3 regions of the Mesorhizobium sp. ISC11 genome follow, and region 2 is predicted to be linked to each of the others. Evidence: riboswitches for the same ligand, from Rfam matches in the RefSeq annotation. Region 2 holds a riboswitch; each other region holds the start of a gene.

Region 1 (10,424 bases), 3.3 Mb from region 2:
CGGCTGGCACGTAGACGACCAACCATTCTCGCACTGGATCCGGGCCCTACCGGCCCGGATCCGACGGCGGCCCGTGCCGCAGCCTTTCGTCATGAGCGCATTGACATGAAGCGCGATCGGCAATGTGCGCAAGCCGCCGATGACGCGCTCCAAACAACTGAATCGGCGCCTGGTCCCCGTCACCAAGGTCATTCCTTGTCGGGTCATGCGCAGGGGGAGAGGGACCCATGGCGGCTCAGATTTTCTCGGCCATATTCGTCATCATCGTCGGCGTCGGCGGTTGCGTCGCCTATTTCTGGGGCGCCAACAAACTGGTCGACCTGATATTCCCGTCACGCGGCGTCGCCGGTGCCGCGGCCATCGACAATCTACGCCGGCAAGGGCTGGTCCGCCCATGGCTGTTCGTCGGCCCGGCGATGATCATCCTCACCATTTACCTGATCTATCCGGTGGTCGAGACGCTGCGGCTGTCGTTCCTCGATCGCGGCGGCATCAATTTCGTCGGCCTGGCGAACTATGAATGGGCGTTCGGCGACCGCGAGTTCCGCAACTCGATCCTCAACAACATCATCTGGCTGGCGGTGGTGCCGGCCGCCTGCACCTTCCTCGGGCTGATCATCGCCGTGCTTACGGACAAGATCTGGTGGGGCACGATCGCCAAGAGCCTGATCTTCCTGCCGCTGGCGATCTCCTTCGTCGGCGCCAGCGTGATCTGGAAATTCATCTACGAATATCGGGGCGAGGGCCAGACGCAGATCGGCATCCTCAACGCCATCATCCAGCATTTCGGCGGCCAGCCGCAGGTCTGGATATCGCTGCCGTTCTGGAACAATTTCTTCCTGATGATCATCCTGATCTGGATCCAGACCGGCTTTGCCATGGTCATCCTGTCTTCCGCCCTGCGCGGCATCCCCGAGGAAACGCTGGAAGCCGCCGTCATCGACGGCGCCAATCCGTTCCAGATCTTCTGGAAGATCATGGTGCCGCAGATCTGGGGCACCATCGCCGTGGTCTGGACCACGATCACCATTCTGGTGCTCAAAGTATTCGACATCGTGCTGACCATGACCAACGGCCAGTGGAACAGCCAGGTGCTGGCCAATCTGATGTTCGACTGGATGTTCCGCGGCGGCGGCGATTTCGGCCGCGGCGCCACCATCGCCATCATCATCATGATTGCGGTCATTCCGATCATGGTCTGGAACATCCGACAGGCGAACAAAGAGACGGGAGGACATTGAGATGGCCGTCGCGACCGGAAATTCCTTCGCCAGCCGCTTCGGCGTCCACATCGCCGTGCTCATCTTCGTCGCGATCTGGACCATACCGACCCTTGGCATCCTGGTTTCGTCGCTGCGCGACAAGAACCAGATCATCGCCTCGGGCTGGTGGAACTCGTTCGCCAGTTCCACACAGACGGAAGCCGGCCGGCTGCCGCCCGCCTCGGCGCAAGTCGAGAAGAACGGCAAGTTCGTGCTCGAGGGCAATATCTTCGGCGACGGCGCCAAGCGCGACATCAGCGCCTTCGGGGTCAAATCGGCGGCACCGACGCAGTATCCCGCCGGCACCACAGCCGATCTCGGCGACGGCGTGACCTTGCAGCTCAATGCCGACGGCAGCTTCGTCATGCAGTCCCCGAAAGCGTTCGAAGGCGATCGCGGCCAGCGCGTCTATTATGCTTCGTCGGCGCCGCCGAAATTCACCACCGATAATTACAAAACCGTGCTGTTCTCCGAAGGCATCGGACGGTCTTTCATGAATTCTCTGACCGTCACCATTCCGGCGACCGTCATCCCGATCCTGATCGCCGCCTTTGCCGCTTATGCGCTGGCCTGGATGCGGTTTCCCGGCCGGGCGCTGCTGATCGCGGTCATCATCGGCTTGCTGGTGGTGCCGTTGCAGATGTCGCTGATCCCGCTGTTGAAACTCTACAACGGCGTCGGCGCTTTCTTCGGCATGCCGTCGAAGACCTATCTCGGCATCTGGCTGGCGCATACCGGCTTCGGCCTGCCCTTCGCCATCTACCTGCTGCGCAGCTACATTGCCGGCCTGCCGCGCGAAATCATGGAATCGGCGCGCATCGACGGCGCCAGCGATTTCGAGATCTTCGTCAAGATCGTCTTGCCGCTGTCGTTTCCGGTGCTGGCTTCGTTTGCCATCTTCCAATTCCTGTGGGTATGGAACGATCTGCTGGTGGCGATGGTTTTCCTCGGTACGGAGGCAGACCAGATCGTGCTGACCGCCAAGCTCAACGCCCTGTTGGGCTCACGCGGCGGCGACTGGGAGATTCTGACGACATCGGCTTTCGTGACCATCATCGTGCCGCTGATCGTGTTCTTCTCGCTGCAGCGCTATTTTGTCCGCGGGCTGCTTGCCGGCTCGGTGAAAGGAGGCTGAGACGATGCAATCCGCTTTGAAGGCCAGCTCGAAGCCTGACCTCGCCATCGATGGCGACTGGTGGCGGGGCGCGGTGATCTACCAGATTTATCCGCGCAGCTACCAGGACTCGAACGGCGACGGCATCGGTGACCTCAAGGGCATCATCGGGCGGCTACCCTACATCGCGGCACTCGGTGCGGACGCCATCTGGATTTCGCCGTTCTTCAAGTCGCCGATGAAGGATTTCGGCTATGACGTGTCGGATTACTGCGACGTCGATCCGATGTTCGGCACGCTGGCCGACTTCGACGCGCTGACCGCCGAGGCACACAGGCTGGGCTTGAAGGTGATGATCGACGAGGTGCTGTCGCACACCGCCGACAACCACCCGTGGTTCAAGGAAAGCCGGTCGAGCCGCAGCAACCCGAAAGCCGACTGGTACGTCTGGGCAGACGCCAGGCCGGACGGCACGCCGCCCAACAACTGGCTGTCGATCTTCGGCGGCTCGGCCTGGCAATGGGACACCAGCCGCCAGCAATATTACATGCACAATTTTCTGGCCGAGCAGCCCGACCTCAACTTCCACAACCACGAGGTCCAGGACGCGTTGCTCGACGTCACCCGCTTCTGGCTGGAGCGCGGCGTCGATGGTTTCCGGCTCGACACCATCAATTTCTACTTCCACAGCCAGGGCTTGGAAAACAACCCGCCGCTGCCGCCGGAAGAGCGCAACGACCAGACCGCGCCGGCGGTCAACCCCTACAACTACCAGGACCATCTCTACGACAAGAGCCGGCCCGAGAATCTCGGCTTCCTCGAACGGTTCCGTGCCCTGCTCGATGAATATCCGGCAACGGCAGCGGTCGGCGAGGTCGGCGATTCGCAGCGTGGGCTTGAAGTGGTGGCCGCCTACACCGCCGGCGGCAAGCGCGTGCACATGTGCTACTCCTTCGATTTCCTGGCGCCGGAAAAGATCAGCGCGGGCAAGGTCCGCTCGGTGCTGGAATCCTTCGGCAAGGTCGCCAGCGATGGCTGGTCGTGCTGGGCCTTCTCCAACCACGATGTAATGCGCCCGGCCTCGCGCTGGGCCGCCAATGAGCCCGACCCGACCGCCTACCTGAAGGTCATCTCGGCGCTGCTGATGTCCTTGCGCGGTTCGGTCTGCATCTATCAGGGTGAGGAACTTGGGCTCGGCGAGGCCGACCTTCGGTTCGAGGATTTGCAGGATCCCTACGGCATCCGCTTCTGGCCTGAATTCAAGGGCCGCGACGGCTGCCGCACACCGATGGTGTGGGACGGCGGCGCCAAGAATGGCGGCTTCTCCCAGGCAAAACCCTGGCTGCCGGTGCCGGCCAAGCATTTGGCGCAAGCGGTCAATGTCCAGCAGGGCGACGAGGCTTCGCTGCTCGAGCACTACCGGCGCTTTCTCACCTTCCGGCGTGCCCATCCGGCGCTGGCCAAGGGCGACATCACCTTCATCGAAAGTGAGGGAGATACCGTCGCCTTCACGCGCCGCGCAGGCAACGAGCAGATCGTCTGCGTCTTCAATCTGGGAGCCGGGCGGGCCAAGGTTGACCTTGGCGGCCGATCGCTGCAACCTCTGCCCGGGCACGGATTTTCGGGGCAGGCGAGCAGCGGTTCCATCGAGCTTGGCGGCTACGGCGCCTGGTTCGGGCGTCTCGACTGAATTTCCAATCACTGGAGGAAACCAATGGCCGATGTCACGCTAAGACAAGTGAAGAAGTCCTACGGCAATCTGAACATTCTCCACGGCATCGACCTCGATATTAAGTCGGGCGAGTTCATCGTCTTCGTCGGCCCGTCGGGCTGCGGCAAGTCGACATTGCTGAGGTCGATCGCCGGGCTCGAGGAAATCACCTCCGGCGAACTCAGAATAGCCGGCGAAGTGGTGAACGACGTGCCGCCGTCGAAGCGGGGCATCGCCATGGTGTTCCAGTCCTACGCGCTGTACCCGCACATGACCGTCTACGACAACATGGCGTTCTCGATGAAGATCGGCAAAGAGAACAAGGCCGAGATCGACCGCCGCGTGCGCCAGGCCGCCGAGATCCTGCAGCTGACCAAATATCTCGACCGCCTGCCCAAGGCGATGTCGGGTGGCCAGCGCCAGCGCGTCGCCATCGGCCGCGCCATCGTGCGCAATCCGAAGGTGTTCCTGTTCGACGAGCCGCTTTCGAACCTCGACGCCGCGCTGCGCGTCGCCACCCGCATCGAGATCGCCAAGCTCAAGGAATCGATGCCCAACACGACCATGATCTACGTTACCCACGACCAGGTCGAGGCGATGACGCTGGCCGACCGCATCGTGGTGCTCAAGGACGGCCATATCGAGCAGGTCGGCACGCCGATGGACCTCTACAAGAAGCCCGGCAATCTGTTCGTTGCCCAGTTCATCGGCTCGCCGGCCATGAACATCCTGCCGGCGACCATCGAAAAGACCGGAAACCCGACCGTCGTCAGCCATGTCGGCGGACGCAAGGCGACCGTGCCGATTGCGACGCCGGCTTCGGCAAAGGGCGCTGCGGTGAGCTTTGGCGTGCGGCCGGAGGACCTGATCATCGCCAGCGGCGCGGACTATCTGTTCGAGGGGACGGTCGACTATGTCGAGCAACTCGGCGAGGTGCAGCTTGTCTATGTCGACATCGGCCGCGCCGATCTGCCGCTGGTGACCAAGCTGCCCGGCAATGTCGAGGTCAAGCGCGGCTCGACATTGCGGCTGAGCGCCAATGGCGAGGACCTGCATATCTTCGACGCGGATGGACGTTCTTTCGCGTTGCATGAAGTGGAAGCAAAGGCGGCTTAACCGCAATTACCGTGTCAGGCACAAAAAGAGCGGCGGGCCGGGCCCGCCGCTCTTTGACTTGGAGATCGACTTCGGTTGTTAGTTGTTGCCGAAGAGGTTGCGGTCGGCACCTTGCGGAGCAGACTTCTGGGTGGTGTCACCCGACGAGTTCAGCAGCTTGTAAACCGGCGAACCGGTGTTGCGTACCGAAGAGGTGCGCGTGCTGTCGACCGAAGTCGTGGCGGCAGGCTGATTGGCACCATTGGAGCCAAAGTTGTCGCTGCCGGCGAAGGCACTGCCGGTGATGGCCAGAACGGCGGCGGCAGCAATAAGGATCTTGTTCATTTTAGTCTCCCGAATTCTGGATTTCGCCAGGACGGCAGACACAGCTGCCGTCGGTTGCGAAATTGGTTGTTAGCGACCGAAGAGGTTACGGTCGCTGCCCTGAGCGGGCGTCTGGGCAGCCGGTTCCGAGGTCTTGGTGGAAGCCGTGTACGACTGGTCCACAGCGGCGGCAGGCTGGTTGGGGCCGTTCGAACCGTAGTTGTCGCTGCCCGCGAAAGCGCTGCCGGTGATGGCCAGAACGGCGGCGGCAGCAATGAGGATCTTGTTCATCTTGAATACTCCTGAATGTCTGGATTTCGCCACGGCGGCGGGCGAGCCCGCCGTCGACCGGGAAACTGGGAATCGGCTGTTAGTTGTTGCCGAAGAGGTTGCGGTCAGCACCCTGGGCAGGCGCCTGAGCAGCCGGTTCCGACTTCTTGGTCGAAGCGGTGTACGAGCTGTCGACAGCAGTGGCTGCCGCGGCGTTGGAACCGTAGTGGTCGCTACCAGCGAAGGCGCTGCCGGAAATGGCCAGAAGGGCTGCGGCAGTGAGAATGATCTTTTTCATTTTTGGTACTCCAGTATCGTCTTTTTTCCGTCCGTCTAGCGGCGTGTCTTGGAAATGAAATCGCGTCGTTCGGACAGCCCCGATGTGGGAGGGCAAGGTCCTCTTTTCCAATCACGAAGTTGTTCCGTGTGGACCATGAATCCACACCTTGAAATTGTGCCAATGGAATCTAGGGATGCATTTTTCTTCTTCATATCAGTGTGTTAGGTGTAGCCACCTGATGGATCACTGACTGTTTCAGAGGCCCAGCGTTCACACCGTCCTGCACGCACCGTCAACAGAAACGAACCGTTCGGTTCGATTTTAGGGCGAGCTAATAGTCACTTTTCGAAACCATTAACCTTTTTTGACCCCCGCGAAGGGTCGGATTCGGGAAGATCGCAGCCGGCAAATGGCCGCCCGGGAGGTGAGATCTCGGCCCACGACGATCTGCAGTAGCGTTTCGCATGCCGTGTCGCGCCGCATGGATACGATGTCGTTTTCATGCCGACGGCGCGCCCGCGATCGTGGTTAGATCATACCATCTCAGGTGCCGCTTCGTGACGACGAGGCGGAGAATTGGGAAGCCGGTCAGAATCCGGCGCTGCCCCCGCAACGGTGGTGGAGTTCAAGTCGCAACGGGAGACCACTGGGCAACCGCCTGGGAAGGTGTCGCGATGGTCCGCAAGGACAACTCCAGAGCCCGGAAACCAGCCCGAGATTTTTAGACTCGACTGATCGCGGTGGGCGGTCAAGAGGTGGATAGCGCATGTCCGGCACACAGCCGGCCTGCGTTTCAATCCTTCCTCCGTCACCACCAGTTCAGTCCTTAGGAACGAGGACAGGACATGGATATCCGCAACGACATGCTGAGGCTCCTGAAGGGGCGCCGGCAAGGCTTTTCGCTGGAGCAGCCCTTCTACACCGATCCGGACTACTTCAAGCTCGACATGGAGCTGATCTGGTATCGCGACTGGCTGTTCATCGGCCATGATTGCGAACTGCCGAAGCCGGGCAGCTACATCACCGTGCAGGTCGGCGACTATCCGGTCGTCCTTGTCCGCGACCAGCACGGCAAGATCAACGCCTTCCACAATTCCTGCCGCCATCGCGGCAGCCGCGTGTGCAACACGGAGAAGGGTACCGCGGCAAAGCTCGTCTGCCCGTATCATCAGTGGACCTACGAGCTGGACGGCCGCCTGCTGTTTGCCCGCCAGATGGCCGACGGTTTCGACAAGAGTGATTTCGGCCTGAAGCCGGTCGCCTGCGAGAGCGTCGGCGGCTACATCTTCATCTGCCTGGCCAAGGAACCGGCAGATTTCGCGCCGATGCGGGCGATGATCGAACCCTATCTTTTGCCGCACCGGCTGCGTGAAGCAAAGATCGCCTTCGAGAGCACGATCGTCGAGAAGGGCAACTGGAAGCTGGTCTGGGAAAACAACCGCGAGTGCTACCACTGCGCCGCCAATCATCCCGAGTTGTGCAAGACCTTCCCCGAGGCTCCAACCGTAACCGGCGTCCATGGCGCCGACAGCGACCCTGAAATGGTCGCACACTGGGCCAGATGCGAGGCATCAGGCTTGCCGAGCAAATTCCGCATCGATCCGGCAGGGCAGTACCGCGCCACCCGCGCGCCCTTGCTGCGCGATGCCGTCAGCTACACCATGACGGGAAAACGGGCGGTCCAGAAGAACCTGTCCGACAGCGTTTCAACCGACCGCATCGGCTCCTTGCTGCTCTATCACTATCCGACGACCTGGAACCATATCCTCGGCGACCACGCCGTTACCTTCCGCGTGCTGCCGATCAGTGCCACGGAAACCGCGGTGACCACGAAATGGCTCGTCCACAAGGATGCGGTCGAAGGCGTCGACTACGACCTCGCTGAGCTCACCCATGTCTGGACCGAGACCAACGACCAGGACCGCCGCATCGTCGAGGAAAACGCCTTCGGCATCCTGTCGCCTGCCTATGAACCAGGCCCCTATTCGGAGCTGCATGAGGGCGGCGTGATCCAGTTCGTCGAGTGGTACGCGTCGTTCATCGGGCCGCGCCTTGCCGAAGGCGGCCGGCCGGCCCTGCGCAGCGTCGCCTAGCCAGGGGATAAGAGGATGAATGCGATGACGGACCTTGGCCTCTATCGCCATCTCGACCAGATGACGCCCTGGAACGACAGGCTGCAGGTGCTGGAAGTGATCGGCGTCAGCGACGAAGCGCCTGACGTGAAGACCTTCACCTTCCGCTCCGACAACCAGACCTGGTTCCGCTACAAACCGGGGCAGTTCGTGACTCTGGAACTGCCGACATCGGACGGGCCGCTGATGCGCACCTACACGCTGTCGTCCTCGCCGTCGCGGCCGTTCTCGATCGCGGTGACGGTGAAGGCGCAGGCGGGCAGCACCGGTACGCGCTGGATGTTCGACCATCTGACGCCCGGTTCGCACGTCAAGGCCTATGGGCCGACTGGCGACTTCTCGCTGCACAGCCACCCGGCGGCCAAATACCTGTTCATTTCGGCCGGCTCCGGCGTGACGCCTATGATGTCGATGCTGCGCTGGCTGAACGACTGCGCGCCATGGACCGATGTCGGCTTCGTCAACTGCGCGCGCCGCCCGGAAGAGATCATTTTCCGCAAGGAGCTCGAACTGCTCGGCAGCCGCATGCCTGGGCTGTCGCTCGGCTTCATGATCGAGGAGCGGTCGAGCCGCGAGGGCTGGTTCGGCCATATGGGCCGCATCGACGCGATCCGGCTGCCATTGCTGGCGCCCGATTTCCGCGAGCGCGAGATTTTCTGCTGCGGCCCCGATCCTTTCATGCGCGCCGTGCGCGGCATGCTGGACGCAGCCGGCTTCGACATGGCGAAATACCATCAGGAAAGCTTTGCCGCGCCTGCCGTGGAGGAGATCCCGGCGCCGTTCTCGCCGCCGGCGGAAGACGGCGCCGCTAACACCGTGGAGGCCGTGACACCGATCCGGTTCTCGCATTCCGATGTCGATGCCGAATGCGTCGCCGGCCAGACCGTGCTGCAGACGGCACGCGCCTCGGGGGTGCGGATTCCCGCCGCCTGCGAGTTCGGCCTGTGCGGCACCTGCAAGGTGAGGAAGGTCGCGGGCGACGTCGAGATGAGCCACAATGGCGGCATCCTCGATCACGAAATCGAGGACGGCTTTATCCTCGCCTGTTGCTCGAAGCCGCTTTCGGCGCTTGAAATCGAGGCGTGACCGGCAGGCACGGTCAGAGACTGTCCATGCCCGCGCGGCCTGCAGCTGCGCTCACCCGGGCCTACGCCATCTTGCCAAAAACCTTGCAAATGGTTAGACGCCTGCAACGGTGGGGTTGACCGTAGGGCCCGAAGATCATCTCCGCGGCCTGCTTCGGCGGGGAGCAAACATGCGACAATCCGGCGTATATGCCATTGCCAGCAAGGATATCGTCTTTGAATCCTTCGATGGCGAAGCCGTCGTTCTCGACCTGACCACCGGTAAATATTTCGGCTTCTCTGATTCAGGCAGCAGGCTTTGGGATGCACTGTCGTCCGGCGTGCCTGCCTCCGAACTGGTCGGCGCCGCGACCGGAATTGGCGCCCTCGATGCCGCCGCGATTGACGGCTTTGTTTCACAATTGCTGGAATTCGGTTTGCTGGCGGCCGTAACCGATGGCGTGGCAAGACCGGTTCCCAGTGAATTGCTGGCTCAGCTCGCCGCTGCCGGCGAGCCCCTCAAGGTCGACATCCATGACGACCTTGCCGACCTCATTGTCGTCGATCCCATCCACGAGGTCGAGGAGCCCCTCGGCTGGCCCGCGGTGAAGCAGGCCAACTGAGGCGCCCGCCAGGCTCTCGTTGCCGGACAGATCCGGAACAGGCAGACCATGCCAAACGTCACTCTCGAAAACCTGACTGACTACGCACGTCATGTCCTGGCGCAAGCGCAGAGCAGCGCCGCGCATTATCCACTGACCTGCAAGGTGGGCTTGCCGCATCTGGAGTTGACCGCGCATGTGAGTGCCGGCGCGTTGGCGGATGCCCTCGCTCATGGCTTTGTCACGGCTCCGGACAACCGAGCGCCTGCCGACATCTGCCGCATCTTCGTCGCACATCCCGGCATTGACGGCATCGCGGCACCGGCCAGATGGGGCCAAGGACCCTTCACGCAGCATGGCTTCGCCACCAGGCTGGCGGAAGCCGGATTGCGCGGCAACCATTTCCACGACCTGGATTTCTGGCAGTTCTATGATCCGCAACGTCGCGTTGGCGTGCAATTGATGGCCTCGGCCGATGCCTTTCCACCCTGGGAGCCGGGAGCGCCGCTGCGCCCCTTCTTCCATTGGGAATATGCGGCACGTGGCATGCGGCTGGCCCATGCGGGGACG
Region 2 (10,424 bases):
GCCACAGTTCCAGGAGATCGTTGTTGAGCTTGAAGCGGGTGATCTCGTCGAGTGCCGCGAACGGTTCGTCCATCAGCAGTACGCGCGGTTTTGTCACCATGGCGCGCGCTATGGATACGCGCATCTTCATGCCGCCTGACAGTTCGCGCGGCACCGCGTTTTCGAAGCCGGTCAGGTGAACCCGCGCCAACATCTCCGTTATCGCCGCTGTCGCCTTGGCGCGCGAAATGCCTTTCAGCCGAAGCGGTAGCCAGACATTGTCGAAAACATTGGCCCAGGGCAGCAGCGTCGGCTCCTGGAAGACGAAGCCGATGTTCGAGCGGTCGAGCGAGCCGCCACCGCGCCAATCGAGCACGCCGGAAGTTGGCGTCGACAGGCCGGCGATCAGCCGCAGCGCCGTCGACTTGCCGCAACCCGACGGCCCGAGCAGGCTGACGAAATCGCCTTCCCGGATGGTCAGGTCGACGTCGCTGAGCGCCGTCACGCCGTTGGAGAACACCTTGCCGACGCCCTTCAGCGCCAGGAGCGTCGGGGCCGCACCCGACGCAGCCGGCGCTTGCGCCACTTTTTCCCTTATCATTCCGGGGCGGCCTATTTCTTCAGCTCGAGCCCGACGCCTTTGTTGATGAAGGTCAGCGTGTAGGCCTTCTTGATGTCGATGCCGGCTGGCGTGACCTTGGCCTTGACCATCTTGTCGTAGAAACTCTTGATCCGCGCGTCGGTCATGGCGCCGATGCCGAGCTTTTCGGTGTCGCCGGAATCGGCCAGGCCGAACTTCTTCATCTGCTCGATCGAGAACGCGATCTGCTCGTCGCTCATGTCGGGATTGTCTTTCTTGATCATGTCGTTGGCGGCTTTGTTGTCGCCGTAGAGATATTTGTACCAGCCCTTGGCCGAGCCATCGACGAAGCACTGGACCACCTCCGGCTTCTTGTCGATCGTGTCCTGCATCACCTCGATCGTCGTCGAATAAGTGTCCCAGCCATAGTCGGCGAGCAGGAACTGGTTCGGCACGAAGCCGCCTTCCTTCTGGACCGCGAACGGCTCTGAGGTGACATAGCCCTGCTGGATCGACTTCTTGTTGGCGAGGAAGGGAGCGGTGTTGTAGGTGTAGGGCGCGCGTTTGGAGGCGTCGAAGCCGAGTTCGATGACCATCCACTGGAAGAAGGTCTGCACGCCCTCGTCGCCCAATATGTACTGGTCGGCGTTCTTCAGGTCCTCCCATTTGTCGAGCCCCTCGCCGGGGTGGGACATGATGACCTGCGGGTCCTTCTGGAAATCCGCCGCCACCACGCGCATCGGTATGCCTTGCTGGACCGCATCGAAGGCCGACAGCAGATTGCCGCCCATGTAGAAATCGATCTTGCCGGCCAGCAGCATCGGCCGGCCGCTGACTTGCGGACCGCCCTGCATGATGGTGACGTCGAGGCCGCAGGCGGCGTAGGTGCCGTCCGCCACGGACTGGTAATATCCGCCATGTTCCGGCTCGGCCAACCAGTTGGTGCCGAAGGTGACTTTCTCATTCGCAGCCGCACCCAGCGTGCTGGCTGTAAGCAGGGCCACAACCGCCACCGAGATCTTCTGTTTTCCGTACATCGACACCACCCTCTGTTTGCTCCGGCGCGCCACGCGCCAGGCTCGACACCAAAGATTCAAGAAGCAAGACACATGCCACCGGCGTCTGGCGCCGGGACCGCCCGCTTGAAAGACGTTGCCATGCCAAGCGCGAACGGGTCATGCTGTACGGAAGGCATCGTGCCTATTTTTTGAACGGCTGTCCACAATCGCCCGGGCAACATGCACCGCCATCTTGAAGGTGTAATGAGTCCGGCTTTAGGTGGCGGCATCCAGGAGATTGCCATGTTCAAATTCCTCACCCCGAAGTCCATCAAGCCGCCCTTTGCCCGCTATAGTCACGGCGTCGAGGTGCCGGCCGGCAAGCGGCTTGTGCTGTGCTCGGGCCAGGTCGCCATCACCGCCGACGACCTGATTCCCGAAGACGCCGGAGCGCAGGCCGAACTCTGCTTTCAAAACATCGCGGCGATTCTCAGCGAAGCCGGCCTGGGTCTCAGGGATATCGTGCGCATCAACGCCTATGTCACCGACCGCGCGCATCTGCGGCCCTATATGGACGTCCGCGACCGGCTGTTTTCGAGCCCCGCGCCAGCGTCGACATTGATGATCGTTTCCGGCTTTGCCCGGCCCGAATTCAAGGTCGAAATCGAGGCCATCGCGGCGGGGTGATCGACAGGCCGCCCGTCCCGCGCTAGGTCTGCCTGACCATTGAAGAGGCATGACATGACCGTACCCAAAAGACGCGTGTGGTGGGGCGACTACCGGACCACCGAATACGCCTCGATCGATCCCGAGGCGACCATCGCCGTGCTGCCAGTGGCGGCGATCGAGCAGCATGGGCCGCATCTGCCTGTTTCGACCGACATGTCGATCATGAACGGCATGCTCGACACGGTCATTTCGCGCCTGCCCGACGATCTCGACATCCGCATCCTGCCGGTGCAGGCCGTGGGCAAGTCCAACGAACACCTGCATGCGCCCGGCACCCTCACTCTGCCGGCAACCACGCTGATCGAAGCCTGGACCGAGCTTGGCCTGTCGATCGCGCGCGCCGGTGTGCGCAAGCTGATCGTGGTCAATTCGCATGGCGGCAACGAGGAGATCATGGGCATCGTCACGCGCGAATTGCGCGTGCGCGAAAAGATGCTGGCGGTGAAGACCAGCTGGCAGCGTTTTGGCCGTCCGGCCGGCATGTATACCGAACTGGAGGACCGTCACGGCATCCATGGCGGCGATGTCGAGACCTCGCTGATGCTGCATTTCCGGCCGGACCTCGTGGACATGGGCAAATCAGACAATTTCGTTTCCAATGTCGCCAAGGCCGAAAAGGAATTTTCGCTGCTGCGCCACACCGGCACCCACGCCTTCGCCTGGATCGCCAGCGATCTCAACCCGAACGGCGTCGTCGGCGACGCCAGCATCGCGACGGCGGAGAAGGGCCGGCTGACGGCAGAATATCAGGCCGACGGCTTCATCAGCCTGCTGCAAGATGTGCGCAAGGCGAAGCTCGCGGAGTGGTTGACGTAGCCTCCAAACCAGTGGCAAGCGCTGTCATCGCTATTCCAGATCCTCTTGAACAAACGAGGCGATGGAGGAGGCGGATCAGACGAACAACGATATGGGGGCAAAGCTAGCTGTCGATCCTCAGCGCAAAGGGCGTGCCTTCAAAGGCGTCCGTGCCGCGCCCGATCGATTCGATCGCCTCGACCATGCGGCCGTTGCGCTCAAGCAACGCATCGGCCACGGCGATCAGTCGCGGATTGGGCGTTGCCGAAGGCGACAGCGCCCGCAGCGTCCGCGCCAATTCGGCCTCGTCACGCTTCGGCGCCAGTGCTGCCGCGATGATATAGGCCGAAGCCGTCGAGCGGCTGATGCCGGCATAGCAATGCACGAGCATCGGCCTTGCCCGGTCCCACCGGCGCGCGAAATCGAGCAGATTGCGGACATGATCTTCGCCCGGCATGGTCATGCCGTCCTGCGCCACCGCGATGTCGTGCATGACCAGATGCAGGTGGTTTTCCCTCGAGATCGAGGCCGGCCGCACCACCTCCGTTCCGGCGGCGAGCAGCGAAAGCATGCGGTCGGCGCCGGTCCTGGCCACCGTTTCCTCGATCTTTGCCAGCGAGCAGACATGGATCATTGTTTGGAACCCTTCGATTGATGCTTGCGCCGCGACGCCCATTCGGCAAGTGCGGATTCGAGCCGCTGCCATTCCTCCTCACTGCCCGGCAGGCCGGTGCGCAGAACGTCAGGCCGGTCGGCAAAATGGCGAAGCAGGATGCCGCGCTCGCCGAGCGCTGCAAACAAATCGGCGGCATTGGTCAGACTGAGGAAACGATACAGTGTGGTTCCGCCCGCAACAGGAACGCCGAAGCGGCCGAAAAGCGCATCGAGACGCGCCGATTCACCGGCCAACGACGCCCGCATCACGTCCTGCCACCCGATGTCGGCAAGCGCGCGGACGCCATATTCCAGCGCCGGGCCGGCGACGGCCCATGGTCCGAACTGCGTATCCAGCCGGTCGACCGTCGCAGTATCGGAAAGTGCAAAGCCGAGCCGCAGCCCGGCCAGGCCAAAGAACTTGCCGAACGAGCGCAGCACGACGAGGCCGCCCTGACCGACATCGCCCGCGAGGCTGTGCTGACGCGGGCCGACATCCATGAACGCCTCGTCGACGACCAGCAGTCCGCCCTTGGCGCGCAATCCGGCGGCCAGAGCCAGCAACCGGTCGCGCTCTATGACACGTCCATCCGGATTGTTCGGATTGACGATGATGACGAGGTCGGCGTCCGCCAACGCTTCGAAATTATCGACCTCGGTCACCTGATGCCCGGCGATCGCGGCAGCGCGGGCATGTTCGGCGTAGGTCGGACCCAGCACCAGCGCCTTGCCGGGCGAAATGAGCGACGCAACGCGCGGCAACAGGATCTGCGTGCCCGGCGCCCCCACGACGTTGGCTGGCGACGGCGCGCCGTAGGTGCTGGCCGCGATCTCTGTCAGGTCGCGTGTGCGCGCGGCTTCCGGCAACCGCGACAGCGAGGTGGCGGGCAGGTCGAAAAGCGGGTAGGAGTGCGGATTGATACCGGTCGAGAGGTCGACGAAAGGCAGCAGGGCGTTGGGGAAAAGCACCCTCGCGCGGCCAAGACTTCCACCATGGTCCACAACCGCCCCATTAAGAAGCTTCATGTCAGTCCTGATCGCTTTCCTGTCATTGGTCGTCGAATTCGCCCTCGGTTACCCCGACTGGCTGTTTCGCGCCATCGGCCATCCGGTGACGTGGTTCGGCAGGCTGATATCCTTTCTCGACCGCAGGCTCAACCGCGCCACTGATCCCGACGCGCTGCGTCGCAAGCGCGGTGTCCAGGCGCTGCTGGTCATCGTGCTGGTGCCGGCGATAGTCGGCCTGGGCGTACAGATCCTGTTCTGGTTCGTTCCCATGGGCTTGGTCATCACGGCCCTTCTGGCAACGTCGCTGCTGTCGCAGAAGAGCCTCTATGAGCATGTCGAGGCGGTGGCTGACGCCCTCGACACCGGCGGCCTCGCCTTGGCCCGCCTTGCCGTTTCGCGGATCGTCGGTCGCGACCCTGAAACGCTCGACCGGGCCGGTGTCTGCCGCGCGGCGATCGAGAGCCTGGCCGAGAATTTTTCCGACGGCATCGTCGCCCCTGCCTTCTGGACCGGCGTCGGCGGCCTGGCCGGCGGCGCCGCCTACAAGGCCGCCAACACCGCCGATTCGATGATCGGCCACCGCACCCCGCGCCACGAGGCGTTCGGCTGGGCGGCGGCGCGGTTCGACGACTGGATCAACCTGCCGGCGTCGCGGCTGACGGCGCTTCTGATCGTGCTGGCGGCGTTCTTCGTCAAAGGCGCTGATGCGAAAAAAGCCTGGCATGCGGTGCGGCGCGACGCGAAAAAACACCGCTCGCCCAATGCCGGCTGGCCGGAAGCGGCGATGGCCGGTGCGCTCGGCCTGGCGCTCGCCGGCCCGCGCTTCTATGGCGGCGTGCTGGTCGACGACGTCTTCATGGGCGAAGGTGGGCGGCGTGAAGCCGACAGCCTCGACATCAGGCAGGCGCTGAAACTCTATCGCGTCGCCGACTATCTGCTGATCGCTCTGTTCGGGTTGGTTTCGGTCGTTGTCATCGTTGTGACCTAACCTCACCCTCCCCCGTCTGGGGAGGTTGAGGAACACTCAGAACTCGATCCCCTGCTGCGCTTTCACGCCGGCGGAAAAATGATGCTTGGTCACGCCCATTTCGGTGACGAGGTCTGCGGCCTCGACCAGCGCCGGCTTGGCGTTGCGGCCGGTGACAACGACATGCAGGCCCTCGCGCCGCGCTTTTAGCGCGCCAACCACTCTGTCGAGATCGAGATAGTCGTAGCGCAGCGCAATGTTCAATTCGTCGAGCACCAGCAGGCTGATCGACGGATCGGCCATCAGTTCGAGCACCTTGGCCCAGGCGGCTTCGGCGGCAGCGATGTCGCGCTTCAGATCCTGGGTTTCCCAGGTGAACCCCTCGCCCATCGCGTGCCACACGACACGGTCGCCGAAGGCGGCGAAGGCGTCCTTCTCGCCGGTGTGCCACTTGCCCTTGATGAACTGGACGACACCGACGCGCTTGCCGTAGCCGAGCATCCGCAGCGCCAGCCCGAAGGCGGCCGTGGTCTTGCCTTTGCCCGGGCCGGTGTTGACGATCAGCAATCCCTTCTCGACCGTCTTGCTCGCCACCTCGGCATCCTGCACCGCCTTGCGCTTGGCCATCTTGGCGCGGTGGCGCTCTTCATCCTTATTGTCGATATCGGTCATATCATTTCACCTTGAGCGGCAGCCCCGCCACCATCAGCAGCACCGTATCGGCAATCGCCGCGACCTGCTGGTTGAGCCGGCCGGCGGCATCGCGAAACCGGCGCGCCAGTGCATTGTCCGGCACGATGCCTTGTCCGACTTCATTGGACACCACGAACCAGGGGCCGCGCGGCCGCGACAACACCTCCGCCAATCGCCGGCATTCAAGGTCCAGATCGTGTTCGGCCAGCATATGGTTGGTCAGCCACAGCGTCAGGCAGTCGACAAGCACCGGCCGATCGTCCGGCAAGGCGGCAAGCGCGCCCGCGAGATCGAGCGGTGCGTCGATGGTCGTCCAGCCTTCGCCGCGCCGCGACCGGTGCAACGCGATGCGCTCACGCATCTCGTCATCATAGGCTTGCGCCGTGGCGATATAGGTCCAGGGCGGCGGCAAGGCGGTCGCCAAAATTTCGGCGTGCGCGCTCTTGCCGGAGCGCGCACCGCCGATGAGGAAGGTCAGTGTCTTGCGATCAGGCAAAGCTGTCGCGCAGGCTGGTCGCGGTGCCGGTGAAGCGGCCGCGCACCACGCCGACAACCGCGCCGAGCACCAGCCAGAACACCAGATTGGTCACGGTCACCGCCACCACGAACTGGTGATGCAGCCCTTCCGGAATCGCCGTCTCGTAACTGTCGGGCTGCGGTGCCCCGACAACATGCGGTGCGACGATCAAAAGGACGGCAAGGATCGCCAGCGGCAGCGACTTGCGGAACGCGATCAGGCCGAGACCGGCAGCGGTTGCCGCCACCGTTGCCCACCACCAGATCTGGCGCTGGGTGAGATCGGCGGCCGGCATGGCCGGCAGTTCCGGCGGCAGGCCGAGGCCCGGTGCCAGCGTGAACACGGCAAAGCCGGCCAGGCCCCAGAACACGCCCTGGCGCCAACCACCGATGCCGCCGGCGAATTCGGAAACCGCGACCAGGATCAACCCGAAGCCGATGCCGGTGACGATGTTGGCAAGCACGCTGAAGGCGAAACGCTCGAAACCGTCTGCCGGCGCCCAGCCCTCGTCTTCCGCCGCAGCAGTCGCTTCGGCAGGGGCCGGAGCGGCTGCGCTCATGGCATTGCTATTCGCTGCTGCCGGAGCGGCATGGTCATGGTGATGCCCGCCGCCCGCCTGTTCGTAGACTTCCGCCTTCAGGATCAGCGGCACGGTCGCATAGGCCTGCATGCAGGCAAGAACGACGCCGGCCACGAGCCCTGCGATCGCCGCGATGAACACGACGTTGCGAAACAGGTTCATGATGTCAGCCCCTCGTCAGTGGCAGGGAAATGCCATCGAATGGCGATAGTCGTGAGCCGCATTGTGGACCGCATCGATATGCGAGAAGCCGACAAAGCCCATCACGAAAATGCCGAGCAGCGCGGCAAGCGCGAGCTGCATGAAGCGCGACTGCGAGGAGACGGAAGCGCCGAGGGAGACGGAAGCGGTAGTCATGTCTTGTCCTTTCGCCCTCCACCCGAGGGCATCGAAGTCAGTTTCCTGTCGCCGGCAGGTCTCCTGGCTCACGGATCAGCGTCCTTCCCCACCTTCCCGAAGAAAAATCTTCAGTGGCATATGGAGAGGACTACCGCACACAGTTGCGGGGGCAGCCACGGCATTGGGCGAAATCCGCCCTTACCGCATTCCCTCTTGGCTCCAAAATGGAACCGGCGACACCGGCGACTATAGGCAGAATCCTCGCGTCCGGCAAACCAAATTCCGCCGGCGACCGTTGCGAATGCGCCATGAAGGTCAAAGCGATTTCGGCAGATAGCGCCACGTCACGAAGCCGCAGACCGCCGCCAGCAGGCCAAGCGTGACGAACACCGAGCCCAGGCCGAAGAAGGCCAGCACCACCGAATAGACCAGCGGCGGCGTCAGCTCGGAAAAGTCGAGATAGGTGCGATAGACCGCCGCCATCTGCGATCTTTCATAGGAGCGCACCGAGCGCATGAAGGCGGTCGAGCCGAGCGCATCGAGCGCAATGGTGAAGAAGGCGCCGCAGAGCAAGAAGGCGCCGGTGAGCAGCGGCACGGTTTCGCCGACGAAGCCCGCCTCCAGAAGCGCGACCGACATGGCGAAATAGGCAAATGTCATGGTCCTGCGGCCGCCAAAGCGCTTTCCCGCCTTGCCCCAGAAAATCGCCATGAACAAAAGCGCGTTGCCGGCCGAAACCAGCAGGCCGCCGGCCAGCTTGCCCTCACCCGTAATGACCATGAACAGCGGCCCATAGACGAAGAACGTCGTCCAGAAACAGGAGCGCCCAAACGCGATCAGCCAGGCCAGCCTGAGCCTGGGCTGGGCGATGAAGCGGCCGATATTGGCGAGCGGATTGGCTGGTCGCGTCTTGCCGGGACGGATCGACGGGTTGTCGCCGAGCCGGTAGGTCCAGAACAATGCCAGCAGCGCTAACGCGAACACGGCCACCGCGCCATGCGCGGCATAGACGCCGAAGCGCGTGTAGAGGAAGATGCCGAGCGTCGGCCCACCGGTCCAGGCCAGCATCGACCACGCCATGCGCAGCGATTCGGCCTGCATGAAGTCGGTCTTGCGGATGTGGTCCATGATGTAGAGGTTGAGCGTGATCGACAGCGCGCTGGCTCCCATCACCCGGCACAGCATGCCGGCCAGTTGCCCGGCAAGCGTGTCGGTGACGAAGAACAGCGAGCCGATGGCCAGCAGGCAGGCGCCCGCCGTGTAGACCCAGCGCCGGGCGAAACGGCGGATCAGCATCGGCATGAACAATGTCACCGACAGGCCGAGCATCGCCACGACGGTGTAGAGGATCGAGACGATCTGCTCGTTGTGCAGGATCTCGTAAGCCTGGATCGGGATGACGCTCGACACCGTGGCGCGGGCGAAGGATTCGACCGCATAGAGCGAAGCGAAGGTGCGCGCGTCCGCGGCCTTGAGGGCCGGTAGCCAGATCGGATGGCGCACATGGGTGGACATTGCTTCCCCGAAGCAGATTCACCGGGTCAAATCTGCCGTGGCGACCTCAGCGCCAATAAGAGAAAACCGACGTGCATCCGGCAAAAGCGAAGCCGGCCAAAGGCTTTCCGGCACTGGCCCAATGCCGCGGCTGATCCGGCGTTATCGGCAGGGTTGCCGGTCTTCTTTTGTCCTGGGCAACCGTGATAGTCCTCCAGCGGGGCTGAATCAGAATGCGAGACCATGAGCATCCAAACGCCGACCGCGCCCGTTCAGGATCGACCAAAGCGCATCGTCGCCATCGACATCGTGCGCGGCATCGCGCTGATCGCCATGGCAAGCTACCATTTCACCTGGGATCTGGAGTTCTTCGGCTACACCGATCCCGGCCTGACCGCCTTCGGCTGGTGGAAGATTTACGCGCGCTGCATCGCCTCGACCTTCCTGTTCCTGGTCGGCGTCAGCCTGTATCTCGCCCACGGCCGACAAATCCGCTGGAACGGCTTCTGGAAGCGGTTCGCCATGGTCGCCGGAGCCGCGATCGCGATTTCGGTCGTCACCCGCATAGCCACTCCGGACGGCTTCATCTTCTTCGGCATCTTGCACGAGATCGCGCTGGCCAGCCTGCTCGGTCTCGCCTTCCTGCGCCTGCCGGCGCTGCTGACGCTTGTCGTCGCCGCGCTCGTTATCGCCGCCCCCGTCTATCTGCGCTTCGAGGCCTTCGATCACCCATGGCTGTGGTGGGTCGGCCTGTCGGCGACCAATCCGCGCTCCAACGACTACGTTCCGCTGTTTCCGTGGTTCGGCGCCGTACTTGCGGGCATCGCGGTGACGAAACTCGCGGCAGGTGCCGGCCTGCTTGCCAGGCTTGCCAATCTGGCGCCCGGTCGCTTGGCCAACCCGCTGGTCTTCATCGGCCGGCACAGCCTGGCTTTCTATTTGATCCACCAGCCGCTGCTGATCGGCTGCGTCTGGCTGTTCTCGCAGATCATGCCGGCGCAGGTCGAAACCCCGCAGGTGAATTTCCTCAAAACCTGCCAGCTGTCCTGCGAGCAGTCGCGCGACACCGAGTTCTGTACGAGCTACTGTGT
Region 3 (10,424 bases), 2.0 Mb from region 2:
TGGCGCCGGGCGCCAGGCGCAGGTCGGCGTAGAGCGTCTCCGAATCGGCCCTGACCGGGGACCGTAATCCTTGGAAATCGCCGATGATGAGGCGCCCGTTGACGCCTTCGGCATCAATCTCGGGAAGCCTGAGCGCTCCTGTGTTCTCGAACACAGGAGCCACCTCTTCCTTGTCGTCCGGCAGCGCCAGCCATGTCTGCAGGCCGGATACCGACATCGGCGCGCCACGCAGTTCCTCCGGCGTACGCTCCGAATGGACGATGCCGCGGCCGGCGGTCATCAAATTCACGTCGCCGGGCTGAATGACCATTTCGGTGCCGAGGGAGTCGCGGTGCCGGATCTTGCCGTCGAACAGATAGGTGACCGTCGACAGTCCGATATGCGGATGCGGACGGACGTCCAGCGCCTGGCCGGCCCGCAGGATCGCGGGACCCATGCGGTCGAAGAAGATGAACGGACCGACCAACCGCCTTTTTGCCGTTGGCAGGGCACGGCGCACCTGAAAACCACCGATGTCCTTGGCGTTCGGAATGACCATCAATTCGATCTGATCGCTGGCGAACGCATCGCCCACCTCAGGGTCTTTCCCGGGGAAGAAGCTCATGGACTCTCCTTGTCGGTGGTCGAAGGCCGCCTGGCCGCATCAGGCAAAGCGGATGGCCGCCTTTGCCCGCAGCTTGGCCGCCACCTCTTCGCGATTGCGCGGATGCTGATGGGTTTCCAGGGAATCGAGCAGTTCGCGCGCCGAGGCCGCGATGGCGTCGACGGCATGATCGAAGGCGTGCTGGTTCTGCTTCGAGGGTCGCGTCGTTCCGCTCAGCTTGCGGACGAACTGAAGGGCCGCGTCGCGCACCTCGTCATTGGTTGCCGGCGGATCAAAATTGAACAGGGTCTTGATGTTTCTGCACATCGCTTCCGTATCTCCTCTTGTCCTTGAGCTGTTTCAATCGCAACGAGTTATATCCTCGATCATGATCATGTCCAAAAACCGGTGAGGCGAGGCCATCGTTCGGACCGGCCTCAATCCGCGTCGAGCGGCTCCGTTCCAACCGGCTTGCCGTCGCGCGACAGCCTGATCTTCTCGACCTTGTCCTCGGCGGCCTTCAGCAGCCGGTCGCAATGCGCCTTCAGCGCCTCGCCACGTTCATAGATCCTGATCGACTGGTCGAGCGGCACGTCGCCACGCTCCAGATCATCGACGATCTTCTCCAGCGCATCGAGTGCCTGCTCGAAGCTCATCGCCTTGACGTCTTCGTTGGTCTCACCAGCCATCGTTCATCCTTTCATCAGTCGCCCGACATGGGCGGCGACCGAAAATGCCAATCCCTGCAGATCGTAGCCGCCCTCGAGCAGGCTGACGAGCCGGTTGCCGCTGTGGCGTGCCGCGCGCTGCATCAGCTGGCCGGTCGCCCAATCGAAATCATCCTCGGTCAGATTGATCTCGGCCAGCGGATCGCGGTGGTGCGCGTCGAACCCGGCCGAAATGATGATCAGGTCGGGCGCGAAATTGTCGAGCGCGGGCAGGACGCGCGACAGGAAGGCATCGCGAAACACTTCGCTGCCGGTCTGCGGCGCCAGCGGTGCGTTGACGATGTTGCCGGCGCCCGTTTCGGTCTTCGCTCCGGTGCCGGGATAAAGCGGCATCTGGTGTGTCGAGCAATAGAGCACCGAGGGATCGTCCCAGAAAATATCCTGCGTGCCATTGCCGTGATGCACGTCCCAGTCGACGATGGCAACGCGCTCGACACCGTGTTTCTTCTGCGCATAACGCGCCGCGATCGCCGCCGTGTTGAACAGGCAGAAGCCCATGGCCGTGGTCTTTTCGGCATGATGGCCGGGCGGCCGGGCGGCGACGAAGACGTTGTCGGCGCGGCCCGAAAAGACATCATCGACGGCGGCGTTGGCGGCGCCGATCGCGGTGATCGCCGCTTGCCAGCTCTTCGGACTGGCAGTGGTGTCGGCATCGATGCGGGCAATCCCCTCGTCGGGAATGGCGGCGCGCACGCGGGCGACGAAATCGGCGGGATGCGCGTAGAGGATGGTGGCCTCGTCGCCTTCCGGCGCCTGGATACGATCGAGCCCGGCAAAGGCTTCCTCATCGAGCACGCGCTCGATGGCACGCAGGCGGTCGGGCCGCTCGGGATGTCCGGGCGGCGTGAGATGCTCGAGGAAGATCGGATGCGTGTAGAGACGGGTGGTCATCGTCCTAATCTAGTGACCCGGATCGACAAAGGCCATGCACGGGCGGCCGATGACTGGGGAAAATCGCGCCTGCGTCCATTCGTGTCGCCGCAGGCATTGGCCTCGCCGGCGCTTCGGCGTAAAGTCCTTGGCACTGCCTGGTGCCCGCCGCAAGCGGGAGAATCGGGAACACGGTTGAATTCCGTGGCGTGCCCAACGCTGTGAGGGGGACCGCGCCGGTAAATGCCACTGTCGATGACGGGAAGGCACCGGACGCGGGTTGATCCCAAGCCAGAAGACCGGCCTGGCAGGCATCGTCATCCGCATGGTCGGGCGGGTGGCATCAGAGCGACGTGCGTCCATTTGGACGCACAAAGTACGCTCTGACCGTTTTGAATCTGCAATCGCAAGGGGACAAGCGATGCCGGAACATATGACCGCTGCCATTGACGATGGATTCGACCAGAATGCGCGCGATGCGGTCTATCGCGCCATGTTCACGCGGCGCGACGTGCGCAGCCATTTCCTGCCCACCGCGATCGATGACGACGTGCTGGCGCGGCTGCTGCTTGCCGCCCATCACGCGCCATCGGTCGGCTTCATGCAGCCATGGAATTTCATTGTCATTCGCGATGCCGGACGACGAGCGGAGGTGCGCGACCTGTTCCTGGCCGCGCGCGAGCAGGAACTGCCGGCGATCGAGGCGGAAAAACAGGCGCTGTACCGCAAGCTCAAGCTGGAAGGCATCTGCGAGAGCGCGCTCAACATCTGCATCACTTGCGACCGGCAGCGCTCGAAGGGTTCGCCGCTGGGACGCTGGCACAATCCGGAGATGGATCTCTACAGCACCGTCTGCGCGGTGCAGAATTTCTGGCTGGCCGCGCGTGCCGAGGGCGTTGGCGTCGGCTGGGTGAGCATCATCGAGGCTGAGGCGCTGAAGCGGCTGTTGGCCATTCCGGATCACGTAACGCCAATCGCCTATCTCTGCGTCGGCCGTGTTTCCGAGTTCGCTTCCAAACCGGACCTTGAAACGCATGGTTGGGGACGGCGGCTGCCGCTGCCGGAACTGATCATGAGCGAGACGTTTTCCGGGCAAGGCGAGACACAGCTCAAGTCCACCGTGGCGCGCCTCAACACCGTTTCTGCCTCACCAGACACCACCTGCCCGGCCGATCAGGGTGTGGCGCCGGCCGTACCCCAGCGCGAACCGCCGAAGGAGGCGAGCGCCTTGTCCTTGAGCTCCCTGAACTTCGACGACGCCTCGGCCAACCGGGCGTCCCAGGCCGGATCCGGCACCTGGCCCGCGATGGTCTTGAAATAGACCTGCATCAGGCAAGCGATGGCGAAAGGCTCGATGAAGGCCGCCTTGAATGCCCAGGCGAAGACGATGGCGAGCACGAAGGCCCAGCCGGCGAGCTGGCCGGGCATCAGGAACAGAATGGCGCCGGCAGGCGCCAGCATCATCAGAAAGATGACGAACGACACGCCCCACATGATGACCGCCAGCCAGACGGCGTTCTTGACCATGACCTTGCCGTTCTGGGCATAGAGCACGACGCCTTGGCGCGCCGTCTCGAAGGGTGAGGCTGAATTGATGCGGATGTTGTAACCGAGGATGATCTCGTCGACATAGGTCAGCGACAGGCGGATCACCGTGTTGATGAAGGAGACCAGGCCGCTCAGGCCCGGTATCGGCAGGAAGGCGGCGATACCGCCGAGCAGGCCGGTGATGGCGCGGATGGCACCCTTGACGAGCTGGTCGACGACGAAAAGGATATTGGCCTCGGCAAAACGCTGGGTGACGACATCCCTGGCGTAGGCGATCTGGTCCTGACCGCCGGGAATGTCGCGGCCGTCGATCAGATGAACCATGACGGCGATGTGGCCGGCCTTGACGATATAGAGGATGTATTCGCGGATCCAGTAGACCGCGATCGAGACGATGCCAAACCCGACCACGCCGCCCCACAGGGCAAAGGACATGGGCCCGTCGGGATCGGTGGAGATATGGCCGACGCCATAGCCGACCGAGGCACCGGTGCCGGTCGCCATGATGTAGGCCAGCGTGATGCCGAAATAGACGATCATACGAAAGACGATGAACGGCCAGGTCCGCATCATGATGGACACCGACCGGCCGATCTCGAAATCCCACATGTGCCCCTCCGCCTCAGAGATGGTGGAAGAGGATGAACTCAACCCGGCGATTGTCAATTGCCGGCCCTGGCACCACAGGGCGACGAATTCTGGGCAACGGTTTTCTTTCGCAGCCTTTCGCCGGCGCATTGTCTGACGGAGCATCAAACGAAAAACCCGCCTGTGCGGCGGGTCACCGGCGCAAATCAGCACCATGGACGAATATGTACCTTAGCTGAGGGCAGGTGTCAAGAAAAAATTCCTATCGGGAACAGCTGCCGGCACGAAAAGCTCCGGTGGGAACTTCAATTCGACTGCGGATCCGGCTTCTTGAGCAGGCCTTCGAGCAGTTGCTTGAACGCCGTCACCACCTTCTTGGACGTCGCTTCGGGGTCGTCCGAATTGGCGATCCGTTGCGCTGCCTGGCTGCTCGCTCCGTTGATCAGTCGCGAGGCCGTCTCGGGGTCGAGGCTCGAGACAACGACCCCCTCCTCCTGCAGCGCGGTCAGATGGTCGGTCATTGACACGATGCACGCACTGGCATTCGGCCATTGCGCTGGATCCCCCAGCACGGCCGGGCCATCCCGGAACATGATGCGCTGGATTTCCGGCTCCAGCGCCATCTCGATATAGGTCGAGCACTCGTCGACGAAATGCTGCCAGCGGGTCGGCGCTCTCGACGCGACCTCATTGATGCGCGCCGCCATTTCGCCGTCGATCTGGGCTATGACCGCCTGCAGCAGCCCCTTCTTGTCGCCGAAATGATGATAGAGCGCGCCGCGCGTCAGCCCGGCCGAAGCGGTGAAATCATCCATCGAGGCTTCCGCATAGCCTGTTGTGCCGAAGGCATGGCGGGCCGCCGCGATCAGCTTTGCGCGCGTCTCGGCGATCATCTCCTTGCGGGGTCTGTGCATGGCTTCTGGCCCTATTCACATACGTAACGTATGCCAATTGACATACGCGGCGTATGCTCTATTTAACAATCATACGCTTCGTATGTAATTGCCGAATCGTCCTTTGTCGAGGAACCACCCATGCAAAATCCCTATGCGGAAATCTTTCGTGCCCCCGGAACCAAGGGCTTTGCGGCCGCCGGATTCATGGCGCGCCTGCCGATCGCCATGGCGCCCATCGGCATCGTGGCGATGCTGTCGCAGACGCGTGGCGAATACTGGCTGGCCGGAGCCGTCTCGGCAACATACGCGCTGGCCAACGCTTTCGTTGCGCCGCAGATATCCAGACTGGTGGACCGCCTGGGCCAGACACGGATCGTCGTGCCCACCACCATCATCGCGGTGCTGGCTTTCGCCGTCCTGATAGCGGCGGCCAACCAGGACTGGCCGGTGTGGACGCTGTTCGTGTCGGCCTTACTGGCCGCGGCCATGCCAAGCATGCCGGCGATGGTGCGGGCGCGCTGGACAGAGATTTTCCGCGGACGGCCGCAGATGAACACCGCATTCGCCTTCGAGTCCGCGGCCGATGAACTGGTCTATATCGCCGGGGCATCGCTATCGGTCGGTCTCAGTGCTGCCCTGTTCCCGGAAGCCGGCGTTCTGGTGAGCACATTATTTCTCGCATTCGGATCAGCGGCCTTCATCCTGCAACGCTCGACGGAGCCGCAAGTGCGGCCGGTGGACCATGGCTCAAGCGGCTCGGCGATCCGCCTGCGGCCGGTTCAGATCATCACCTTCGCCCTGATCTTCATCGGCGCGACCTTCGCGACGACGGAAGTCAGCACCGTGGCGATCACCAAGGAGCTTGGCCAGCCCGGCGCCGCCAGCCTTGTCATCGGCGTTTATGCGCTGGGATCGTTCGTGCTCGGCATCATCGTCGGCGCGCTCAGCCTGAAGGCGCCGCTGCAACGCCAGTTGGCCATCGCAGTCGCCCTCGTCGCGCTCGGCACGCTGTTGCCGCTCACCGCCGACACCGTGCCACTGCTGGCGCTGACCGTGTTCATCAGCGGCGTGGCGATCTCGCCGACCTTCATCACCGCCTTCGGCCTGATCGAGCGGCATGTGCCGGAGGCGATGCTGACCGAAGGCATTACCTGGGTCATGACCGGCATCGGCATCGGCATGGCGCTCGGCTCGTTCGCGGCCGGCGCGGTGGTCGATGCGTTCGGTGCCCAGAACGGGTTCTGGGTCTCTGTGGCTTCAGGCACGATCGCGCTGGCCACGGTGCTGCTTGGCCAGCGCAGCCTTGCCACGGCTGAGTGCGAGACGGACGGATGCGAAGCAGCCGCGATTGCTGCGGAATAGTTCCGGCGCGCCCGGGCCTTAGGCCGGGCGCGCCGCTCTAGGCAGCCGGGCCTGAAATATTGACTCTTCTTGGGTGCGCCAATGCCAAAACTATCGTTGGCGCCCCGTGCAGAATCACCTCTTTTTCGAAGACGAAGCCACATTTCTCCAGCACCCGTCGCGAAGCCGGATTGGCGGGGCGGACGAGGCCGACAACCCGATCGGCACGCAAGGGGCCGAACGCGGTGCGCAGTGCTTCCGTCACCAATTCCGTGGCATAGCCATGTCCCCAGCTCGCCGGATGAAGATGATAGGACAGGTTCAGACCGTCGAAATCCGCCGATACCGTGACGCCGCCGAAGCCGACCAGCTTTTCATCCGCCTCGACCGCCCAGCGGCCAAAGCCGTGCTTGTCCCAATGACCGATGTCGCGCGTCAGCCGCGCGGCGCTCTGCTGGGCTGTATCCGGGACAGGGCCCGGACGATGCGCAACAAGTTCCCGGCGCGAAAAGAGATCGATCAGGAAATCCAGATCAGCCTCTTCTGGGCGGCGCAGCAAAAGCCGCTCGCTGCGCTGGCTGGAAGGCAGGGACGCATTCATCCGTCTTCTCCGGCAACCGGATCGACGGGAGGCTCAGAGGATCTCGGTCTTGGCGATGTGGATGCCAAAACCTTCAAGGCCGACATAGTGGCGTTCGCGCGAGGCGATCAGGTTGATCGAGGAGATGCCGAGATCCTTGAGTATCTGGGCGCCTAGCCCGATCTCGCGCCACTCGTTTTCACGGCGGCGCGCCTCTTCGTGATCCTCGCGGTCGCCGCTTGCCGGCCGCTTGCGCTCCTGATGCGCAACGCCGACGGAGCCTTCTCTGAGATAGACGATGACACCGCGCCTGCGCTCGCCCATTGTCTTCATGATGGCGTCGAGCCGGTGGCTGGTGCCGAAGACATCGGTCACCACATCCTCCGAATGCAGACGCACCGGCACGTCCTCGCCGTCACGAATGTCGCCGAAGACGATGGCGACGTGATGCATGGAGTCCCACGGCAGCGTGTAGGTGAAGACCTGTGCCTTGCCGCCGAGCGTGTCGATTTCCGAGCAGGCGACGCGTTCGACCAGCGTTTCCTTGCGCTGCCGGTAGGCGATGAGGTCGGCGACCGAAACCTGCTTGAGGCCATGCTCCTCGGCGAAAGCCTGCACCTGCGGACCGCGCTTGACGGTGCCGTCATCATTGACCAGCTCGGAAATGACGCCAACCGGCGGCAGGCCGGCGAGCTTGCACAGATCGACCGCTGCTTCGGTATGGCCTGAGCGCATCAGCACGCCGCCTTCGCGCGCGATCAGCGGGAAGATGTGGCCGGGGCGGACGAAATCCGAGCCACCGACATTGCCGTTGGCAAGATTGCGAACGGTCAAAGTGCGATCTTCGGCCGAGATGCCGGTCGTGGTGCCATGCTTGAAATCGACACTGACGGTGAAAGCGGTGGTGTGGGCGGAATCGTTGTCGGCGACCATGGGGGCAAGGTTCAGCCGCTTGGCTTCTTCGCGCGGCATCGGCGTACAGACGATGCCGGAGGTGTGGCGAACGATGAACGCCATCTTTTCGGGCGTGCAGTGGACAGCGGCGACGATCAGGTCGCCCTCGTTCTCGCGCCCGTCATCATCCATGACGACGACGATCTCGCCGCGTTCGAAAGCACGCAGGGCTTCGACGATTTTCTTCTGGTCGTAAGGCATAAGTGCTCGCTTTGCTCGCAGGGGAATAAGGGAGTAGGGCAGTAAGGGAGTAGGGAAAAGCAAAAAGATTTGGCCGGCCGGGCTAAGAGCGCAACATATTCCCCTATTCCCCTATTCCCCTATTCCCCTATTCCCCTATTCCCCTCCCCGTCTGTCCCCGATGCCGCAGATAATGATCGGCGATCGCACAGGCAACCATTGCCTCGCCGATCGGCACGGCGCGGATGCCGACGCATGGATCGTGGCGGCCCTTGGTCATGATCTCGACGTCCTTGCCGTCCTTATCGATCGACTTTCGCGGGGTCAGGATCGACGAGGTCGGCTTGACGGCGAAACGGGCGACGATTGCCTGGCCGGTCGAGATGCCGCCGAGGATGCCGCCGGCATTGTTGGACAGGAACACCGGCTTGCCGTCATTGCCGATGCGCATCTCGTCGGCATTCTGCTCGCCGGTGATGCGGGCGGCCTCGAAGCCGTTGCCGATCTCGACGCCCTTGACCGCGTTGATCGACATCAGGCCGGAGGCGATGTCCTGGTCGAGCTTGGCATAGATCGGCGCGCCGAGGCCCGGTGGAACGCCGTCGGCGACGATCTCGATCACCGCACCGACCGAGGAGCCCGCCTTGCGGATGCCGTCGAGATACTGCGTGAAGACAGGAACGGAAGCCGGATCGGGGGTGAAGAACGGATTTTCCGCATCGCCGATGAAATTCCAGTTCCAGTTGGCGCGATCGATGGATTTCTCGCCCATCGACACCAGCGCACCGCGCACCACCACGCCGGGCACCACCTTGCGCGCCAAGGCACCGGCCGCCACTCTGGCTGCCGTCTCGCGGGCCGAGGAGCGGCCGCCGCCACGATAATCGCGCACCCCGTATTTGACGTCATAGGTGTAGTCGGCATGGCCGGGCCGGTACTGGCGGGCGATCTCGCCATAATCCTTTGAACGCTGGTCGACATTCTCGATCAGCATCGACACCGGCGTGCCGGTGGTGATCATCGTCTCGCCGTCCTCGTCGAGGATGAAACCTGACAGCACCTTCACTTCATCTGGTTCGCGACGCTGCGTCACGAAACGTGACTGTCCCGGCCGGCGCTTGTCGAGTTCGGCCTGGATCTCGTCGCGCGTAAAGCGGATGCCGGGCGGACAGCCGTCGACCACGCAGCCGAGCGACGGGCCATGGCTTTCGCCCCAGGTGGTGACGCGGAAAAGGTGGCCGAACGTGTTGTGAGACATGAAATACCCTGCCCGGCATCGGAGCCGGCTGAAGATTGCGTTCTATTGGCGTTTTTCACAGGGGTCAAACTGTGATCTGGCGGATTTAGTTTTGACACATTCGGTTGGTTTCTGCTCTGCTCCATCCGCTGTTGAACAGCCCGCCGCCATGCCGGTGCAATGATAAAGAGGAACGATTATGCGTACCCTGATTAGCGCCGTTGCCGCCACGCTGCTGCTTTCCACCGCCGCTTTCGCCGGCCAGACCGAAGGCCTGATCAAGAAGATCGACAAGGACACGGCGACGCTGACGCTGGATGACGGCAAGTCCTACAAGCTGAACGCAGAGACCGATCTCGACGCGCTGAAGCCGGGCATGGACATCGTCATTGCCTACGATGTGACCAATGGCGAAAACGTCATCACCGACATGGAACTGCCGGACAGCTCAGCCAACTAGAGCTTCCAACCTCAATTGAATGCAGCGTTTGCGGTTCAGCTTTCGCCGAGCCGCCTGCGAAATGGCCTAGAGCGTGTCGCGTCTGAACGGATTCAGGCGACCCGCTTTAGGTCTTTGTTTTATGCATGTCGTTCTCCCAAAACCGGGGCCAATTTTGGGCGACATGCATCAAAGCCACTCCAGACTCTTGCCTTCGAGCTTGAGCAGGCGATCCTGCGGTATTTCCAGGTTCGCTGCCTCGTCCTCGGCCAATCCCAGAACGAAACGAAACAAGGTGCGCATGACGCCGCCATGGGTCACGCATATCGTCTGGCGTTCAATCGCGTCGAAGCATGGCCTCACCCGTTCGAGCAGCATCTGATAGCTCTCGGCGCCTTCGCCGGGCGGCTGGAAGTTCCACTTGTCCAGAGCACGCGTCCCGCTTGCTCCGGGATACCGCGTCTCCAGCTCGGGAAAGGT

Evidence for each region. Region 2 has a riboswitch for cobalamin ahead of RPF88_RS04860 (CbtB domain-containing protein). Riboswitches for the same ligand answer to the same signal wherever they lie in the genome.
Region 1: linked by a shared signal. The riboswitch ahead of RPF88_RS20535 (aromatic ring-hydroxylating oxygenase subunit alpha) and the one ahead of RPF88_RS04860 (CbtB domain-containing protein) in region 2 are both predicted to bind cobalamin.
Region 3: linked by a shared signal. The riboswitch ahead of bluB (5,6-dimethylbenzimidazole synthase) and the one ahead of RPF88_RS04860 (CbtB domain-containing protein) in region 2 are both predicted to bind cobalamin.

The regions. Positions count from the first base shown of each region.
Region 1 is NZ_JAVSPW010000001.1:4,230,086-4,240,509, forward strand. Features, by position in the region: gene RPF88_RS20500 (carbohydrate ABC transporter permease) at 228-1,241, shown strand; gene RPF88_RS20505 (carbohydrate ABC transporter permease) at 1,243-2,397, shown strand; gene bglA (beta-galactosidase BglA) at 2,402-4,066, shown strand; gene RPF88_RS20515 (ABC transporter ATP-binding protein) at 4,091-5,203, shown strand; gene RPF88_RS20520 (DUF680 domain-containing protein) at 5,282-5,527, opposite strand; gene RPF88_RS20525 (DUF680 domain-containing protein) at 5,597-5,797, opposite strand; gene RPF88_RS20530 (DUF680 domain-containing protein) at 5,877-6,074, opposite strand; cobalamin riboswitch at 6,585-6,786, shown strand; gene RPF88_RS20535 (aromatic ring-hydroxylating oxygenase subunit alpha) at 6,902-8,149, shown strand; gene RPF88_RS20540 (hybrid-cluster NAD(P)-dependent oxidoreductase) at 8,174-9,274, shown strand; gene RPF88_RS20545 (PqqD family protein) at 9,444-9,875, shown strand; gene RPF88_RS20550 (serine kinase) at 9,924-10,424, shown strand, end outside.
Region 2 is NZ_JAVSPW010000001.1:961,666-972,089, reverse strand. Features, by position in the region: gene RPF88_RS04910 (ABC transporter ATP-binding protein) at 1-580, opposite strand, end outside; gene RPF88_RS04905 (ABC transporter substrate-binding protein) at 592-1,596, opposite strand; gene RPF88_RS04900 (RidA family protein) at 1,861-2,244, shown strand; gene RPF88_RS04895 (creatininase family protein) at 2,299-3,102, shown strand; gene RPF88_RS04890 (tyrosine phosphatase family protein) at 3,206-3,715, opposite strand; gene cobD (threonine-phosphate decarboxylase CobD) at 3,712-4,761, opposite strand; gene cbiB (adenosylcobinamide-phosphate synthase CbiB) at 4,760-5,731, shown strand; gene cobO (cob(I)yrinic acid a,c-diamide adenosyltransferase) at 5,768-6,382, opposite strand; gene cobU (bifunctional adenosylcobinamide kinase/adenosylcobinamide-phosphate guanylyltransferase) at 6,384-6,899, opposite strand; gene RPF88_RS04865 (CbtA family protein) at 6,892-7,662, opposite strand; gene RPF88_RS04860 (CbtB domain-containing protein) at 7,678-7,857, opposite strand; cobalamin riboswitch at 7,894-8,098, opposite strand; gene RPF88_RS04855 (MFS transporter) at 8,155-9,354, opposite strand; gene RPF88_RS04850 (heparan-alpha-glucosaminide N-acetyltransferase) at 9,577-10,424, shown strand, end outside.
Region 3 is NZ_JAVSPW010000001.1:2,968,031-2,978,454, forward strand. Features, by position in the region: gene RPF88_RS14745 (pirin family protein) at 1-604, opposite strand, end outside; gene RPF88_RS14750 (DUF2277 domain-containing protein) at 644-910, opposite strand; gene RPF88_RS14755 (exodeoxyribonuclease VII small subunit) at 1,021-1,272, opposite strand; gene RPF88_RS14760 (histone deacetylase family protein) at 1,276-2,202, opposite strand; cobalamin riboswitch at 2,324-2,503, shown strand; partial or broken gene bluB (5,6-dimethylbenzimidazole synthase) at 2,615-3,232, shown strand; gene RPF88_RS14770 (hypothetical protein) at 3,355-4,338, opposite strand; gene RPF88_RS14775 (TetR/AcrR family transcriptional regulator) at 4,623-5,231, opposite strand; gene RPF88_RS14780 (MFS transporter) at 5,352-6,575, shown strand; gene RPF88_RS14785 (GNAT family N-acetyltransferase) at 6,613-7,155, opposite strand; gene ribB (3,4-dihydroxy-2-butanone-4-phosphate synthase) at 7,189-8,289, opposite strand; gene aroC (chorismate synthase) at 8,417-9,526, opposite strand; gene RPF88_RS14800 (DUF1344 domain-containing protein) at 9,705-9,965, shown strand; gene RPF88_RS14805 (histidine phosphatase family protein) at 10,134-10,424, opposite strand, start outside.